Regions from separate parts of the Streptomyces sp. NBC_01244 genome, predicted to be linked through region 1. Evidence: predicted binding sites of a transcription regulator. Region 1 holds the regulator's gene; the other holds the start of a gene.

What was found. The regulator HrcA, encoded in region 1, represses chaperone genes, less so after heat shock. The targets are predictions, from matches to a motif close to TTNGCACTCNGNNNNNCNGAGTGCNAA.
Region 2: groL (chaperonin GroEL) is a predicted target of HrcA. The motif match lies at 3,073-3,099, and genes of this name have one in related genera.

What each region holds. Positions count from the first base shown of each region.
Region 1 covers NZ_CP108488.1:3,332,229-3,340,961, forward strand. Annotated here, with positions in the region: gene OG247_RS14850 (16S rRNA (uracil(1498)-N(3))-methyltransferase) at 1-206, opposite strand, end outside; gene OG247_RS14855 (nitronate monooxygenase) at 203-1,294, opposite strand; gene dnaJ (molecular chaperone DnaJ) at 1,486-2,622, opposite strand; gene hrcA (heat-inducible transcriptional repressor HrcA) at 2,623-3,639, opposite strand; gene OG247_RS14870 (MBL fold metallo-hydrolase) at 3,791-4,516, shown strand; gene OG247_RS14875 (DUF3097 domain-containing protein) at 4,545-5,342, shown strand; gene hemW (radical SAM family heme chaperone HemW) at 5,638-6,870, opposite strand; gene OG247_RS14885 (AMP-dependent synthetase/ligase) at 6,928-8,733, opposite strand, start outside.
Region 2 covers NZ_CP108488.1:4,417,624-4,426,356, reverse strand. Annotated here, with positions in the region: gene OG247_RS19745 (glucosyl-3-phosphoglycerate synthase) at 1-286, opposite strand, end outside; SAM riboswitch class I at 485-643, shown strand; gene thrC (threonine synthase) at 661-1,968, shown strand; gene OG247_RS19735 (MoaD/ThiS family protein) at 2,006-2,284, shown strand; gene OG247_RS19730 (cold-shock protein) at 2,690-2,896, shown strand; gene groL (chaperonin GroEL) at 3,266-4,888, shown strand; gene OG247_RS19720 (Uma2 family endonuclease) at 4,991-5,566, opposite strand; gene OG247_RS19715 (phosphoribosylanthranilate isomerase) at 5,705-6,307, shown strand; gene OG247_RS19710 (TetR/AcrR family transcriptional regulator) at 6,532-7,125, opposite strand; gene OG247_RS19705 (SDR family oxidoreductase) at 7,219-8,040, shown strand; gene OG247_RS19700 (haloalkane dehalogenase) at 8,127-8,733, shown strand, end outside.

The DNA.
Region 1 (8,733 bases):
ACTCCGGACACGGAGACGACGAGGCGGTCCTTGCCCTCGGCGGCCGTCACGACGGCCTCGGCCCAGTCGCCCCGTCCGTCGGTCAGCACGAGGGCCTCGCCCGGGGCCAGCCGCTTCACGGAGACCGCGTGGCGGCCCTCGGGGCCGTCCAGCACGAACTCCGGCCCCGCGGGAACCTTTTCGACCACGAACACCGGGGCGGTCATGACGCACTCCTCATCTGCATTGCCTTCAACACGTCCTGCGCCGCGCCGAGTTCCGCCGCGAGCACCTCCACCAGCTCCCCGGCCGGCAGGGCCCGCGCCAGCCGGTGCCCCTGGCCCGCCCACAGGGCCATGCCCTGCGGGTCCCCGGCCGCGGCGGCGGCCTTGCGCAGCGGCGCGGTCAGGTGGTGGACCTGCGGGTACGCGGCCGGGGCGTACGGGCCGTGCTCGCGCATGAACCGGTTGACCAGCCCGCGGGCCGGCCGGCCGGAGAAGGCACGGGTCAGCTCCGTCCGGACGAACAGGGGGTCGGTCAGCGCCTTCTTGTGCAGGGCGTGCGCGCCGGACTCCGGGCAGGCCAGGAAGGCCGTGCCGAGCTGCGCGGCCTCCGCGCCCGCGGTGAGCAGCGCGGCGATCTGCGAGCCGCGCATCAGGCCGCCCGCCGCGATGATCGGGAGGGCCACGGCCTCGCGCACCTGCGCGACGAGCGCGAGCAGGCCGACTCCGGCCGTGCCGTCGCCCTGCGGGTCGTCGCGGTGGGTGCCCTGGTGGCCGCCCGCTTCCACGCCCTGGACGCAGACGGCGTCGGCGCCGGCCGCCTGCGCGGCGCGGGCCTCCTCGACGGAGGTGACGGTGGCGATCGTGTACGTACCGACCTTGCGCAGGCAGGTGAAGGCCGCGGGTGAGGGCAGGCCGAAGGTGAACGAGACCACGGGTACCGGGTCTTCGATGAGAATGGCCAGTTTGGCGTCGTAGCCGTCGTCGCTGGTGCCGATGATGTCCTCGTCGGCGAGCGAGATCTCGTACCAGGAGGCCTCACTGGCGAGGTGCCCCCGGTAGGCCTCCACGGCGGCCGGGTCCACGTGCCCGGTCTGCGGCAGGAAGAGGTTGACGCCGAAGGGGCGGCGGGTGAGCGCGCGCAGCCGCTTGATCTCCTGGTACATGCCGTCGGCGGTTTTGTAGCCGCCGGCGAGGAAGCCCAGTCCGCCCGCTTCGCACACGGCGGCCGCGAGCGGCGGGCAGGACGCGCCGCCCGCCATGGGCGCCTGCACGATCGGGTACGTGAAGAGACCGTTCGGTGCGGAGGACATGAGCTGCATCGTGCCATGTCCCGCTCACGGGACCGAATCACGGCATTCGCCTGGCATAGTCCCCTTCACCGGGGTGCCCGAATACCGCCGCCGCCCTGCCGTCCCGCATGCCGCGAGCCCGGTCCGGGGCATCCCCGGACCGGGCTCGCAGGTGTTCTCGTACGCTGCCCGTACGCTGCTCCGCGCGCGGCTCAGCGCCCGTTGAAGGCGTCCTTCAGGCGGCTGAACAGGCCTTGCTGGCCCGGCGCGAACTGGCCGAGCGGACGCTCCTCGCCGCGCAGCTTCGCGAGCTGGCGCAGCAGGTCCTCCTGCGCCGGGTCCAGCTTGTTCGGGGTGGTGACCTCGACGTGGACGATCAGGTCTCCGCGGCCGCCGCCGCGCAGGTGCGTGACGCCCCGGCCGTGCAGGGGGATCGCCTGGCCGGACTGGGTGCCGGGCCGGATGTCGATCTCCTCCAGGCCGTCCAGGGTCTCCAGCGGGCACTTGGTGCCCAGGGAGGCCGCGGTCATCGGGATGGTGACCGTGCAGTGCAGGTCGTCCCCGCGCCGCTGGAAGGTCGGGTGCGGCAGCTCGTGGATCTCCACGTACAGGTCGCCGGCGGGGCCGCCGCCGGGGCCGACCTCACCCTCGCCCGCGAGCTGGATCCGGGTGCCGTTCTCGACGCCCGCCGGGATCTTGACGGTGAGGCTGCGGCGGGAGCGGACCCGGCCGTCGCCCGCGCACTCGGGGCACGGGGTCGGGACCACGGTGCCGAAGCCCTGGCACTGCGGGCAGGGGCGCGAGGTCATGACCTGGCCCAGGAAGGACCGGGTGACCTGCGAGACCTCACCGCGGCCGCGGCACATGTCACAGGTCTGCGCCGAGGTGCCGGGTGCGGCGCCTTCGCCGGAGCAGGTGGTGCAGACGATGGCCGTGTCGACCTGGATGTCCTTGGTCGTGCCGAAGGCGGCCTCGTCCAGTTCCAGGTCGAGGCGGATCATGGCGTCCTGGCCGCGGCGGGTCCGCGAGCGCGGTCCGCGCTGCGAGGACTGGCCGAAGAAGGCGTCCATGATGTCGGAGAAGTTGCCGAAGCCACCCGCCCCGAATCCCCCGGCTCCGCCGCCGCCCGAGGAGGACAGCGGGTCGCCGCCGAGGTCGAAGACCTGCTTCTTCTGCGGGTCCGAGAGGACCTCGTAGGCGGCGTTGATCTCCTTGAAACGCTCTTGCGTTTTGGGATCGGGGTTCACATCCGGGTGCAGCTCGCGCGCGAGCCGCCGGAATGCCTTCTTGATCTCGTCCTGCGATGCGTCGCGGCGCACGCCGAGAACGGCGTAGTAGTCCGTGGCCACTTACGACTCCGCCAGGATCTGTCCGACGTAACGTGCCACTGCGCGTACCGCTCCCATCGTTCCGGGGTAGTCCATGCGGGTCGGTCCGACCACGCCGAGTTTGGCGACTGCTTCGCCGCCCGAACCGTAGCCGACCGAGACGACGGACGTGGAGTTCAGTCCCTCGTAGGCGTTCTCATGCCCGATCTTTACGGCCATTCCCGACTCACTGGCCTCGCCCAGCAGCTTGAGGAGCACGACCTGCTCCTCCAGCGCTTCGAGCACCGGCCTGATCGTCAGGGGAAAATCGTGTCCGAAGCGGGTGAGGTTGGCGGTGCCGCCGATCATCAGCCGCTCCTCCGCCTCCTCGACCAGCGTTTCGAGGAGGGTGTCGAGGACGGCACGCACCGTCACCCGGTCCTCGTTCTCGAAGGATTCCGGAAGATCCTGCACCAGCGGCGGCACGTCGGTGAACCGGCGGCCGACGACACGGCTGTTGAGGCGGGCCCGCAGGTCCGCGAGCGAGGCCTCCCCGAAGGGGGTCTGGCAGTCGACGAGCCGCTGCTCGACCCGGCCGGTGTCCGTGATGAGGACGAGCATCAGGCGGGCCGGGGCCAGCGCGAGCAGTTCCACGTGCCGGACGGTGGACCGGGTCAGCGACGGGTACTGGACGACGGCGACCTGCCGGGTGAGCTGCGCGAGCAACCGCACCGTACGGCCGACGACGTCGTCGAGGTCCACGGCCCCGTCGAGGAAGTTCTGGATGGCCCGGCGTTCGGGCGTCGACAGGGGTTTGACCCCCGCCAGCTTGTCGACGAAGAGGCGGTAGCCCTTGTCGGTGGGGATCCGGCCGGCGCTGGTGTGGGGCTGGGCGATGTAGCCCTCGTCCTCCAGGACGGCCATGTCGTTGCGCACGGTGGCGGGCGAGACGCCGAGCCGGTGCCGCTCGGTGAGCGCCTTGGAGCCGACCGGCTCCTCCGTCCCGACGTAGTCCTGGACGATGGCGCGCAGCACTTCGAGTCTGCGTTCGCTGAGCATCGCGCACACCTCCATCGTTTCCGTCGTTCGCGGCTTCGGCAGGCTCTGCCTGCTGGCACTCTGAGCGTTCGAGTGCCAGAGATCCCCCGGTCAGTGTACGGCGGGGTGGTACACCCGTAGCAAGGGCGGCCCGCCAAGGTAGCGTCGCGGCATGGACGTGCGTTGGGAAGAGGCAGGCTGGGAACGGCTCACCGAACGGGCCGGCCGCAAGCGCCTGCCGGTGTGGGACTGCACCGTGGGACTGGTGGTGGGCGAGGATTCGGCCCTCCTGATCGACCCCGGGTCCTCCCTGCGGGAAGGCGCGCTGGTGCGGGCCGAGGCGGAGCGGCTGGCGGGCCGGCGCGTGACCCATCTCGCATTCACACACGGACATTTCGACCACGTACTGGGCGGTGCGGCGTTCGCGGGGGCGGAGGTCTACGGCCCGGTCGGGCTGGACGCCGTGCTCTCGGCGGGCCGGGAGGAGCTGCGCGAGGACGCGGTCCGCCAGGGCCTGCCGGAGGCCGAGGCCGCCGAGGCGGCGGACCTGCTGGTGGTCCCCCGGCACCTGGTGTCGGGCGAGTGGACGCTCGACCTGGGCGGAGTGCAGGTGCTGTTGGCGAACGTGGGCCCGGGTCACACCCGGCACGATCTGGCCGCCTTCGTGCCCGGAGCCCGCGAGGTGGTCTTCTGCGGCGACCTGGTCGAGGAATCGGGCCAGCCGCAGGCGGGTCCGGACTCGGTGCCCGGGCAGTGGCCGGCGGCCCTGGACCGGCTCCTCGCCCTGGGCGGGGACGACGCTCTGTACGTGCCGGGTCACGGAGCGGTGGTCGACGCGGCCTTCGTGCGTGCCCAACGCGACACACTGGCGGCCCGTTTCGGCGTGTCGGACGCCTGAGGCGGCCGGCTCTCCTACCCTCGGCCGGATGCGTGAGTACTCCCCCGACCTGACCCCGCAGTGGAAGCGCGCCAAGCCCGTCCCGGAGGTGCCGGCCGATCCCGATCTGGTGGTCGAGGTGGCGGGTACGGACTTCTGCGGCGCGGTGGTGGCCTGCGAGGCGGGCACGGTCACCCTGGAGGACCGCTTCGGCAAGCGCCGCGTCTTCCCCCTCGAACCCCGTGCCTTCCTCCTGGACGGCGCGGTGGTGACCCTGACCCGCCCGGCCCGGGGGCCGGCCGCCCCGGCCCGTACGGCCTCGGGCTCCCTCGCCGTCCCCGGGGCCCGCGCGCGGGTGGCCCGGGCGGGCCGGATCTACGTGGAGGGCCGCCACGACGCCGAACTGGTCGAACGGGTCTGGGGCGACGACCTGCGGATCGAGGGCGTCGTGGTGGAGTACCTGGAGGGCATCGACGACCTCCCGTCGGTGGTCGCGGACTTCGCCCCCGCCGCGGACGCCCGGCTGGGCATCCTGGTGGACCACCTGGTCCCGGGCTCCAAGGAGTCCCGCATCGCCGCCTCCGTGACCTCCCCGCACGTCCTGATCGTGGGACACCCGTACGTGGACGTCTGGCAGGCGGTGAAACCCTCGGCCCTCGGCATCCGCTCCTGGCCGGTGATCCCGCCCGGCCAGGACTGGAAGACGGGCATCTGCCGGGCCCTGGGCTGGCCGGAGAACACCGGAGCCGCCTGGCAGCACATCCTGTCCCGCGTGACCTCGTACAAGGACCTGGAGCCCACCCTGCTGGGCGCGGTGGAGCACTTGATCGACCACGTGACGGCGTGACCCGGGTGGGGGCGGCCCTGCGGGGCAGAAGTCCCCTACCCGCCCTTCGCCCGTTCCCCGGGGCTCCGCCCCGGCCCCCGCGCCTCAAACGCCGGCGAGGCTGGGAGTGCCCTGCGGGCAATCCAGCCCCGGCCGGCGGAAATCCAGCCCCTCCGGCGTTTGAGGAGCGGGGGTCCGGGGGCTGGCCCCCGGAAACGGCGCCGCACGCGGAACCGGGTCCGGGCGGAGCCCGGGGAACGGTGGAAGGGTGGGTAGGGGACCCGGCCCCGCAGGGCCGCCCCGCCCCCGGCCGGGGCTAGTCCACCAGGTCGCGGACCACCGCGTCGGCCAGGAGGCGACCCCGCAGGGTCAGAACGGCCCGCCCGGCCGCGTACGGGCCGGCTTCGAGGAGCCCGTCGGCCAGTGCACGGACGGACGCCGCCAGCCCCGCAGGCGCCAGCAGCGACAGCGGCACCCCATCGACGAGCCGAAGCTCCAGCAGGATCCGCTCGACCCGCCGGTCCTCCTCCGAGAGGAGCTCCCGCCCCGCCCCCGGCGACCGCCCCTCCGCCAGCGCCGCCGCGTAGGCACCGGGGTGCTTCACGTTCCACCACCGCACCCCGCCCACGTGCGAGTGCGCTCCGGGCCCGGCCCCCCACCAGTCGGCCCCGCGCCAGTACAGCTCGTTGTGCAGGCAGCGCCCGGCCTCGGAGGTGGCCCAGTTCGAGACCTCGTACCAGGAGTACCCCGCCTCGGCCATCACCGCGTCGAGGATCAGGTACCGGTCCGCGTGGACGTCGTCGTCCGTCATCGGGACCTCGCCCCGCCGGATCCGCCGCGCGAGCTGGGTGCCCTCCTCCACGATCAGCGCGTAGGCGCTGATGTGATCGGGTCCGGCCCCCAGGGCCGCCGTCAGCGACGCCCGCCAGTCCTCGTCCGACTCCCCCGGCGTCCCGTAGATCAGGTCCAGGTTCACGTGCTCGAATCCCGCCGCCCGCGCCTCCGCGACGCAGGCCTCCGGGCGTCCGGGGGTGTGCGTACGGTCCAGCACCTTCAGGACGTGCTGCTTGGCGCTCTGCATGCCGAAGGAGATCCGGTTGAAGCCGCCCGCGCGGAGCTCCGCCAGGTAGTCCGGGTTCACCGACTCCGGATTGGCCTCGGTGGTGACCTCGGCGTCCTCGGCCAGCCCGAACTCCTCGCGGATCGCCGCGAGCATCCGTACGAGGTCGCCGGCGGGCAGCAGCGTGGGCGTGCCGCCGCCCACGAAGACGGTCCGTACGGCCCTGGGGTCGTCCCCGAGGACCTTGCGGGCCAGCCTGACCTCGTCGATCAGGGTGTCGGCGTAGTTCTCCCGGGAGGCGAGCACACCGCCGGTGCCCCGCAGCTCGGTGGCCGTGTAGGTGTTGAAGTCGCAGTACCCGCAGCGCGTGGCGCAGTACGGAACGTGCAGGTAGAACCCGAGCGGCCGCTCCCCGGCTCCCGCCAGGGCGTGGAGCGGCAGCGAGCCGTCTTCGGGCATGGGTTCACCGTCGGGCAGTGCGGAAGGCATGCGCCCATTGTCCCGCACTGCCCCAAGGTCGTTTACGGGCTCGCGCCGAGCCCCTGGCTACGCCTCGCGCGACCCCTCGTACATCTCCTCGATGAGGTGCTTGAACTCGCGCTCGACGACCGGCCGCTTCAGCTTGAGGCTCGGGGTGAGGTCCCCGTGCTCCACGTCGAGGTCGCGCGGCAGGAGGCGGAACTTCTTGACCGTCTGCCAGCGCTGGAGGCCCTCGTTGAGGGTCTGGACGTAGGTCTCGATGAGCCGGTTCGTCTCGGGGGCGGCCAGGACCTGGGAGTACGTCTTGCCCTCCAGGCCGTTCTCGGCGGCCCAGACCAGGATGGAGGGCTCGTCGAGGGCGATGAGGGCGGAGCAGAAGTTCCGGTCGGCGCCGTGGACGACGATGCTGGAGACGTAGGGGCACAGGGCCTTGAACCGGCCCTCGATCTCCGCCGGGGCGACGTACTTGCCGCCCGAGGTCTTGATCAGGTCCTTCTTGCGGTCGGTGATGCGCAGGTAGCCGTCCGCGGAGAGCTCGCCGATGTCGCCGGTGTGCAGCCAGCCGTCGGCCTCGAGGACCTCGGCGGTCTTCTCGGGCTGCCCGTGGTAGCCCTGCATGATGCCGGGGCCGCGCAGCAGCACCTCGCCGTCGTCGGCGATGCGGACCTCGGTGCCGGGGAGCGGCTTGCCGACGGTGCCGGTGCGGTAGGCCTCGCCGGGGTTGACGAAGGAGGCGGCGCTGGACTCGGTGAGCCCGTAGCCCTCCAGGATGTGGATGCCCGCGCCGGAGAAGAAGTAGCCGATGTCGGGGGCGAGGGCGGAGGCGCCGGAGACGGCGGCGCGCAGGTTGCCGCCGAAGGCCTCGCGGAGCTTGGAGTAGACGAGCGCGTCGGCGACCTTGTGCTTGGTGGCGAGGCCGAAGGGGGCGCTCGCCCGGCCGGTGCGGCGGAAGTTGTCCTGGGTGACCTTGGCGTACTCGCGGGCCACGCCGACGGACCACTGGAAGATCTTGTACTTGGCGCCGCCGCCGGCCCGGGCCTTGGCGGCGACTCCGTTGTAGACCTTCTCGAAGATGCGCGGGACGGCCGCCATGTAGGTCGGCTGCACGATCGGCAGGTTCTCGATGATCTTGTCGATGCGGCCGTCGACGGCGGTGACGTGGCCGACCTCGATCTGGCCGGAGGTGAGCACCTTGCCGAAGACGTGCGCGAGCGGCAGCCAGAGGTACTGGACGTCGTCCTTGGTGATCAGGCCGGTGGCGACGGTGGCCTTGGCCATGTACGACCAGTTGTCGTGCGGCAGCCGCACGCCCTTGGGGCGCCCCGTGGTGCCGGAGGTGTAGATGAGGGTGGCGAGCTGGTCGGCGGTGATCGCCGCGATCCGCTCCTTGACCGCCTCGGGGTGCTTGGCGAGGTACTCCCGGCCGCGCGCCTCCAGATCGGCGAGGGAGAGCACCCAGCCCTCGGGGTCCCCGTCGGCCGCGACGGCGTCGGCGGCCTGCAGGACCACCACGTGGGCGAGCTCGGGCAGGTCGGCGCGGCGCTCGCGGGCCTTGGCCAGCTGCGCGGCGTCCTCGGCGATCAGGATCCGGCTCTCGGAGTCGGAGAGGATGAACGCCGACTCCTCGGCGTTCGTGCTCGGGTAGATGGTGGTCACGGCGCCGCCGGCGCACATCACGCCGAGGTCGGCGAGGATCCACTCCACCCGGGTGTTGGAGGACAGCGCCACGCGCTGCTCCGGCTGGATCCCGAGGTCGATGATTCCGGCCGCGATGGCGAAGACCCGCTCGGCGGCCTGGCCCCAGCTCAGCGACTTCCAGTCGTCCGGGCCGCCCCGGCCGTCGGCCGCGGGCACCGGATAGCGGTAGGCCTC
Region 2 (8,733 bases), 1.1 Mb from region 1:
GGTGCACCACCCGGGCCCCGGCCTTGGCCGCGACCTCCGCGGTGCGGTCCGTGGAGCCCGAGTCGATCACGACGAGCTCGTCCACCAGGGGCACCGGCAGGCCCTCGATCAGATCGCGCCGGATGACTTCGACGATCTCGCCGACCGTCGCCTCCTCGTTCAGCGCCGGCAGCACCACGCTCACCGTGGTGCCCGCTGCCCGCTTGGCCGAAAGCAGCTGGCCGAGCGGTCGGTCGGCGGCTGACCAGGAGCGGTCTGCCAGCCAGCGCTCCACCTCTTCCAGCACCTTCAGCACTCCCTGGTTCATCATTGGGTTCATCACTGGTTTGGACCGAAATGTGATCCATCTCGCGGTTCGGACGGCTGTCTCAACCACCCGGGCCTTCGGTTACAGTCTTGAACAACGCGAAGGTCCACCGCATGCCGGGGGTCCCCGCGTACAAACGCACCGGCGCGCCACAGAGCGCGTGTGCCGGTGCCATACCGCTCATCCAGAGGGGCAGAGGGACACGGCCCGTTGAAGCCCCGGCAACCCTCCAGTCGGTTCTCGCGATCGCGCACACCAGCGCCGCCAGCGAGGTCCCCGGCTAGGGAAGGTGCCAATTCCGTCTCATGGCGAAGTGCGCCATGGGGAAGATGAGGAGAAAGGGCCTCGCCATCATGGCTGCACAATCTGTCGCAACCTCTGCCGAAACCGTTGAAAACGCTTCTGGCGCCTCTGTTGATCTCGGTCCCGCCACCGGCCTCTCCTGTCGTGAGTGCGGTACCCGCTTCGAGCTCGGCCCGATCTTCGCCTGCGCCGAGTGCTTCGGACCGCTCGAAGTCGCCTACGACCTGCCGCTGGGCGACCCGGAAGCCCTGCGCGCCGCCATCGAGGCCGGCCCGAACAACATCTGGCGCTACGCGCCGCTGCTGCCCGTCCCGGCGGACGTGGCCTCCAAGCCGAGCCTGAACCCGGGCTTCACCAAGCTCGTGGACGCGGCCAACCTGGCCAAGGAGCTCGGCGTCACCGGCAAGCTCTACGTCAAGGACGACTCCGGCAACCCGACGCACTCCTTCAAGGACCGCGTCGTGGCCATCGCCGTCGAGGCCGCCCGCGCCTTCGGCTTCACCACCCTCTCCTGCTCCTCCACCGGCAACCTGGCCGGCGCCGTCGGCGCCGCCGCCGCCCGCGCCGGCTTCCGCTCCTGCGTGTTCATCCCGCACGACCTGGAGCAGGGCAAGGTCGTCATGGCCGGTGTCTACGGTGGCGACCTCGTCGGCATCGAGGGCAACTACGACGACGTCAACCGCTTCTGCTCCGAGCTCATCGGCGACCCGCTGGGCGAGGGCTGGGGCTTCGTCAACGTCAACCTGCGCCCGTACTACGGCGAGGGTTCCAAGACCCTGGCGTACGAGATCTGCGAGCAGCTCGGCTGGCAGCTGCCCGACCAGATCGTCATCCCGATCGCGTCCGGCTCGCAGCTCACGAAGATCGACAAGGGCCTGCAGGAGCTGATCAAGCTCGGCCTCGTCGAGGACAAGCCGTACAAGATCTTCGGCGCCCAGGCCGAGGGCTGCTCGCCCGTCTCGACCGCCTTCAAGGCCGGTCACGAGGTGGTCCGCCCGCAGAAGCCGAACACCATCGCCAAGTCGCTGGCCATCGGCAACCCTGCGGACGGCCCGTACGTCCTGGACATCGCGCGCCGGACCGGCGGCTTCGTCGAGGACGTCAACGACGAGCAGGTCGTCGAGGCCATCAAGCTCCTCGCCCAGACCGAGGGCATCTTCGCCGAGACCGCGGGCGGCGTGACCGTCGGCGTGACGAAGAAGCTCATCGAGAACGGGCAGCTCGACCCCGCGCTGACCACCGTGGTCCTGAACACCGGTGACGGCCTCAAGACCCTGGAGGCGGTGGCCGAAGGTGGTGGCCAGACCGCCACCATCCGCCCCAGCCTGGACGCGTTCCGCGCCGCCAACCTGGCCTGATCCTCTTCTCCCTGCACACCGGAAAGGCAGTAGCGCCATGAGCGTCAACGTCCGCATCCCCACCATCCTGCGCACCTACACCGGCGGCCGGGCCGAGGTCTCCGCCGAGGGCGCGACCCTCGAAGAGGTCATCCAGTCCCTGGAGACCAGCCACCCCGGCATCGCCGCGCGCGTCTTGGACGACCAGGGCAAGCTGCGCCGGTTCGTCAACGTCTACGTGAACGACGACGACGTGCGCTTCGAGGGCGGGCTGCAGACGTCCACTCCGGACGGCGCCGGTATCTCGATCATTCCGGCCGTCGCGGGCGGCTGCTGAGCCCCGTACGGCGTGCGCGAGACCTCGTAGAAACTGAATTGCCCCCTCCGTTACCAAACGGAGGGGGCAATTCTGCTGGGTTGGGCGCGGTAGAGTTGGGGAAGTCCCCTCCGCTGTTCTTGCCCGCCGCATATGAGCGGGCCGCGAGAGGGTTGACATTGAGTCAACATGCAAGTGCGCTATGGGTCGTTGGCGTGGTTTGTCCGGCCCGAGTTGCCCTGGAATATTCTGGGTTTTCACCTTATTTCAATCTTTTGCCGTGTCCAGAATTCTCGTCGGAATGACCTGTTGCAGACAGCAGCGGTGCGGATACATTCAGCCCCGGTCGAGGCGTTCCGGCGCAAGTTCTGACCCGGGACCGCGAAGTGCGGTCCTGCGCAAGGGCCAGTAATAGGGGAGTTAGGCATGGCTCAGGGCACCGTCAAGTGGTTCAACGCGGAGAAGGGCTACGGCTTCATCGCGGTCGACGGTGGTGCGGATGTGTTCGTCCACTACAGCGCCATCCAGATGGACGGGTACCGCACCCTTGAAGAGGGTCAGCGGGTCGAGTTCGAGATCTCGCAGGGCCAGAAGGGTCCGCAGGCGGACATGGTCAAGCTCGCCGCCGGCTAGTCCGACCGCGATCGACCACCGACACGTACGGGGCCACGCACGGCGGCCGCGTACGACGGCACAACGGCATATGTACGAGGGGCCCACATCCTGGACACGGGATGCGGGCCCCTCGTGCGTGGCGGCTCCGGCGCCCTTGGCGCGCCTGGCTGTTCATCCCGGGTTGCCCGAAGCCGCTTGCACTCGGGGGGGTCGAGTGCTAATCATTGGCGTTAGCACTCTCCAGGTGAGAGTGCTACCTATACGAGGACCGGGTCAGTGAGGCCCGCAGGGTCCGGCGGGAAGAAACCGCCGGGCACGCAGGCCGTCCGTCGCGGGCGCGGGCGCGGTCCGGGAGCAATCCACCGCTGTCCGGGAGGACCACTTCAGATGGCCAAGATCATTGCGTTCAACGAGGAGGCCCGGCGCGGTCTCGAGCGAGGCATGAACCAGCTCGCCGACGCCGTCAAGGTCACCCTTGGCCCCAAGGGTCGCAACGTCGTCCTTGAGAAGAAGTGGGGCGCCCCCACGATCACCAACGATGGTGTCTCCATCGCCAAGGAGATCGAGCTCGAGGACCCGTACGAGAAGATCGGCGCCGAGCTGGTCAAGGAAGTCGCCAAGAAGACGGACGACGTCGCCGGCGACGGTACGACCACCGCCACCGTTCTCGCCCAGGCGCTCGTCCGCGAGGGCCTGCGCAACGTGGCCGCCGGTGCGAACCCGATGGCCCTCAAGCGCGGTATCGAGAAGGCCGTCGAGGCCGTCTCCGCCGCCCTGCTGGCGCAGGCCAAGGATGTCGAGACCAAGGAGCAGATCGCTTCGACGGCCTCCATCTCCGCCGCCGACACCCAGATCGGCGAGCTCATCGCCGAGGCCATGGACAAGGTCGGCAAGGAAGGCGTCATCACGGTCGAGGAGTCGCAGACCTTCGGCCTGGAGCTCGAGCTCACCGAGGGCATGCGCTTCGACAAGGGCTACATCTCGGCGTACTTCGCCACCGACATGGAGCGCATGGAGTCGTCCCTCGACGACCCGTACATCCTGATCGTCAACTCCAAGATCGGCTCGGTCAAGGACCTGCTGCCGCTCCTGGAGAAGGTCATGCAGTCCGGCAAGCCGCTGCTGATCATCGCCGAGGACGTCGAGGGCGAGGCGCTCTCCACCCTCGTCGTCAACAAGATCCGCGGCACCTTCAAGTCCGTCGCCGTCAAGGCCCCGGGCTTCGGCGACCGCCGCAAGGCCATGCTCGGCGACATCGCCATCCTCACGGGCGGCACGGTCATCTCCGAGGAGGTCGGCCTCAAGCTCGAGAACGCCGGTCTCGACCTGCTCGGCCGCGCCCGCAAGGTCGTCATCACCAAGGACGAGACGACCATCGTCGACGGCTCCGGTGACAGCGACCAGGTCCAGGGTCGCGTCAACCAGATCCGCGCCGAGATCGAGAACTCCGACTCGGACTACGACCGCGAGAAGCTGCAGGAGCGCCTGGCGAAGCTCGCCGGCGGTGTTGCGGTCATCAAGGCCGGCGCCGCGACCGAGGTCGAGCTCAAGGAGCGCAAGCACCGCATCGAGGACGCCGTTCGCAACGCGAAGGCGGCCGTCGAAGAGGGCATCGTCGCCGGTGGCGGCGTGGCCCTGCTGCAGGCCTCCTCGGTCTTCGACAAGCTCGAGCTCACCGGCGACGAGGCGACCGGCGCCAACGCCGTCAAGCTCGCGCTGGAGGCCCCGCTCAAGCAGATCGCCGTCAACGGTGGTCTCGAGGGTGGCGTCGTCGTGGAGAAGGTCCGCAACCTGCAGATCGGTTGGGGCCTGAACGCCGCGACCGGCGAGTACGTGGACATGATCGCCGAGGGCATCATCGACCCGGCGAAGGTCACCCGCTCTGCCCTGCAGAACGCGGCGTCCATCGCGGCTCTCTTCCTCACCACCGAGGCCGTCATCGCCGACAAGCCCGAGAAGGCCGGCGCCGCTGCCGGCGGCGGCATGCCGGGCGGCGACATGGACTTCTGATCCACCCCCGGGCTCCGGCCCGAAGGTAGATCGGCTGTTCGCATCACGTACCGAGGGCGGCACCCCCAGCTGGGGGTGCCGCCCTCGGGCGTTTGTGCGGGCCTAGAAGCCGGTGGTGTCGATGTCGAAGTCGAAGGGCTCCGGGACGTGCAGGGGCTCACCGAAGGAGACCGTCTTGCGGGAGCGGTATCCGTGCGGGGAGGGGTCCCAGAAGCAGGTGATCTCCGAGTCCTGCATGTCGACGACCAGGTAGACGGGGACGAGCAGGCCGTACACGTCCAGCTTTTCGTTCCAGTCGGCGTCTCTCGTAGACACCGAGGTGAACTCCGCTACTAGGGACAGAGCCGCACCGTCCGCGTGTCGGCCCTCCCCGTCGAAGGCCGCCTCATCCGCAACGAACAGGTCTGGCCCATAGGCGCGCTCGGAGGCCGAGAAGCGGAAGAGGAAGGGTGCTGTGTCCGCACCATGTCCTTCGGGGGCGTGGGCCTCGATCTGCTTCCGGAGCGCACGCATGGGCCGGTAGTAGCGCAGCTTGGAAAACGGCGACACGACGATCTTCCCCCGGATGAGCTCGGCCTTGAAGCCGTCTGGCGTGTTCATCTCCGCAACCGTCTGCAGGAGCTCCTCGAATGTCGGCAGCACCGACAGCCTCTCTATGGGTGTGGCCCGCTCGGTCATGATCGTCACCGTCATCCTCCGGATGGCGTGCTGTGCCCCTGAATGTGTGCCTCGTCCCAGGCTAGCGGCGGGCAGATCGCCGTGCCCGGCCTATGGGACGGACTGCCCCAGCCCCCCGACCTTTGGTTGACTGCAGACATGACTGATGTGTTCGTCAAGATCTGCGGGCTCAAGACCGCGCACGACGTCGAGGTCGCCGTGGCCGCCGGAGCCGATGCCGTCGGCTTCGTGTTCGCGCCCGGCAGTCCGCGTACGGTCGACGCCGCCACCGCGCGGGAGCTGGTCGCCGGGGTGCCGGACGGGGTGCTGACCGTCGGGGTGTTCCGGGGGCAGTCCGTCGCCGAGGTGCGGCGGTTCGCCGAGGAGAGCGGCGTACGGGGCGTGCAGCTGCACGGCGAGGAGGGCCCGGAGGACTTCGCGGCGCTGCGCGCCGAGGGCCGCACCCTGCTGCGGGCCACGGCGCTGCCCGTGGAGCGCTGTGGGGAGTACGGGGAGGACCTGCTGCTCCTCGACGCCCCGGACCCCGGCTCCGGCAAGCCGTGGAACTGGGGCTCGGCGGAGTTCACCGCCCCGGCCGGCCGCTGGCTGCTGGCGGGCGGGCTGACCCCGGCCAACGTGGGCGAGGCCGTCGCGGTCACCGGCGCGTGGGGCGTGGACGTGTCCAGCGGCGTGGAGAGCGAGCGCGGGGTGAAGTCCCCGGACCTCATCCGCGCCTTCGTCACGGCGGCCCGGGGCTCTTAGCCGTGCGGCGTTCGAGGGCCGGGGTCCGGGGCGGAGCCCGAGGGGTCCGGGCGCAGCCCGGCACCCCCTCCCCAGCCCGTCCGGCGCTTGAGGACCGGGTCAGGGCAGAGCCCTGGGAACGGTGGAAGGGCGGGTAGGGGACTTCGCCTCGCGCAGCGGCACACCCGCGGCGGCAGACCGCGACGGGCGGCCCCCGGCTCCGGCGCCCCGCCCGCGGCCGGGCGTCAGGCGAGCGAGTCGATCCAGCGCTCCAGGCGGCGGCCCTCCGTGGCCATCATCTCCGGGTCGCGGAGGGTGTTCGTGAGCAGCGAGATGCCCTGGTACGAGGCGATCAGGGCGACCGCGAGCTCACGGGCGTCCTCGGCGCGGCCCAGGGCGAGGAACTGCCGCTCGGCCCAGTCGAGCAGCACCCGCATGACCGTGGCCAGAGTCTGGTCGAGGCCGTCGTCGCGCTTGTCGAGCTCGGAGGCGAGCGAGCCGGTGGGGCAGCCGTAGCGGGCGGTGAGCTCGCGCTGCTCGACCCAGCCGGAGACGAGGGCCTTCAGCCGGTCCTGGGGGGTGGGGAGCGCGTCCAGGGCGGCGATCAGACCGGCCAGGTGCTGCGCGTGGGCGTCGATGGCCGCTTCGACGAGCTGGTCCTTGGTCTTGAAGTAGTAGTAGACGTTGCCGAGCGGGACGTCGGCCGCGCGCGCGATGTCGGCGATCGTCGTCTTCTCCATGCCCTGTTCGTGCAGGACCCGGGCCGCGGCCGCGGCGAGGCGTTCGCGCTTGCCGCCGCGCCTGCCGCCGGCTGCTTCGACAGCATCTGAGTAAGTCACCTGACTAAGTGTAGACGGGCGCCGTCCCGGAGGGCTATGGTCACCCCAGGAGTTAGTCAGTCGACTAACTCACTTCGCGGGTGGGGGCCTTTCATGATCGTCATCACGGGTGCGACCGGAAACGTCGGCAGCGAGCTGGTACGGATCCTCGCCGCGGCGGGAGAGCGGGTCACGGCCGTCTCCCGCCGGGCGCCGGAGGGCGCCCTGCCCGAGGGGGTCCGCCACCACCGGGCCGACCTCGCCGAGCCGCAGAGCCTGAAGCCCGCCCTCGCCGGGGCCGCGGCCCTGTTCCTGATGGTCGCGGGCGAGGAGCCGCAGGCGGTCCTCGACCTGGCCGCGGAGGCCGGCGTACGCAGGGTCGTGCTGCTGTCCTCGCAGGGGGTCGGGACCCGGCCCGAGCAGTACGGGCACCCGGCCGCCTTCGAGGAGGCCGTCCGCCGGTCGGGCCTGGAGTGGACGGTCCTGCGCTCGGGCGGGCTCGACTCCAACGCCTTCGCCTGGGCCGAGTCGATCCGTACGCACCGCACGGCCGCCGCGCCCTTCGGGGACGTCGGGCTGCCGACGGTCGACCCGGCCGACGTGGCCGAGGTCGCGGCGGCCGTCCTGCGGGGCTCCGGGCACGCGGGCCACACGTACGACCTGACCGGCCCGGCTCCGGTCACCCCGCGCGAGCGGGCCGAGGCCATCGCGGGGGCGATCGGTGAACCGGTGCGGTTCGTGGAGCAGAGCCCCGAGGAGGCCCGGGCGCAGATGCTCACCTTCATGCCCGAGCCGGCCGTGGAGGGCACCCTGGCGATCCTGGGCGCGCCGGTCGCCGCCGAACGGGCCGTCAGCCCGGCCGTCGAGCGGATCCTCGGCCGGGCCCCGCGCCCCTTCGCGGCCTGGGCTGACCGCACGGCGGCGGCCTTCCGCTGACCGGCCCGTCTCCCGGAACCCGGGTCCCCCCATTGCCCCCCACCGTCCAGCGCGTCCCCCCCGCCTCTCCCGGAGGAGCAGCACCCATGCCCGTACAGCCCGTCCTCGACTCGACGATCCACTACCGGGAGGCCGGTGCGCCCGCGGGCGTCCCCGTCGTCTTCCTGCACGGGAACCCGACCTTCTCCCACCTCTGGCGGGACGTCCTGTCCGCCCTCGGCGGTGGTCCGGCCCGGCTGCTCGCGCCGGACCTGATCGGCATGGGGGACTCGGGCAAGCCCGCCATCGGCTACGACTTCGCCGACCACGCCCGCTACCTCGACGCCTGGTTCGACGCGCTCGGCCTGGACGACGCGGTGCTCGTCGGGCACGACTGGGGCGGCGCACTCGCCTTCGACCGGGCCGCCCGGCATCCGGGGCGGGTGCGCGGAATCGCGTTCACCGAGACCATCGTCAAGCCGATGAGCTGGGAGGAGTTCCCGGAGGGCGGCCGCGAGCTGTTCCGGGCGATCAAGACCCCGGGGGTGGGGGAGGCCATGCTCCTCGACGCGAACGGGTTCGTCGAGGCGCTGTCCGGCAGCGGCGTCCGCCCGATGGACCCGCGCGACCTGGACGTGTACCGGGCCCCGTACCCGACGCGGGAGAGCCGGCGCCCGCTGCTCCAGTGGGCCCGGTCCATGCCGCTGGGCGGGG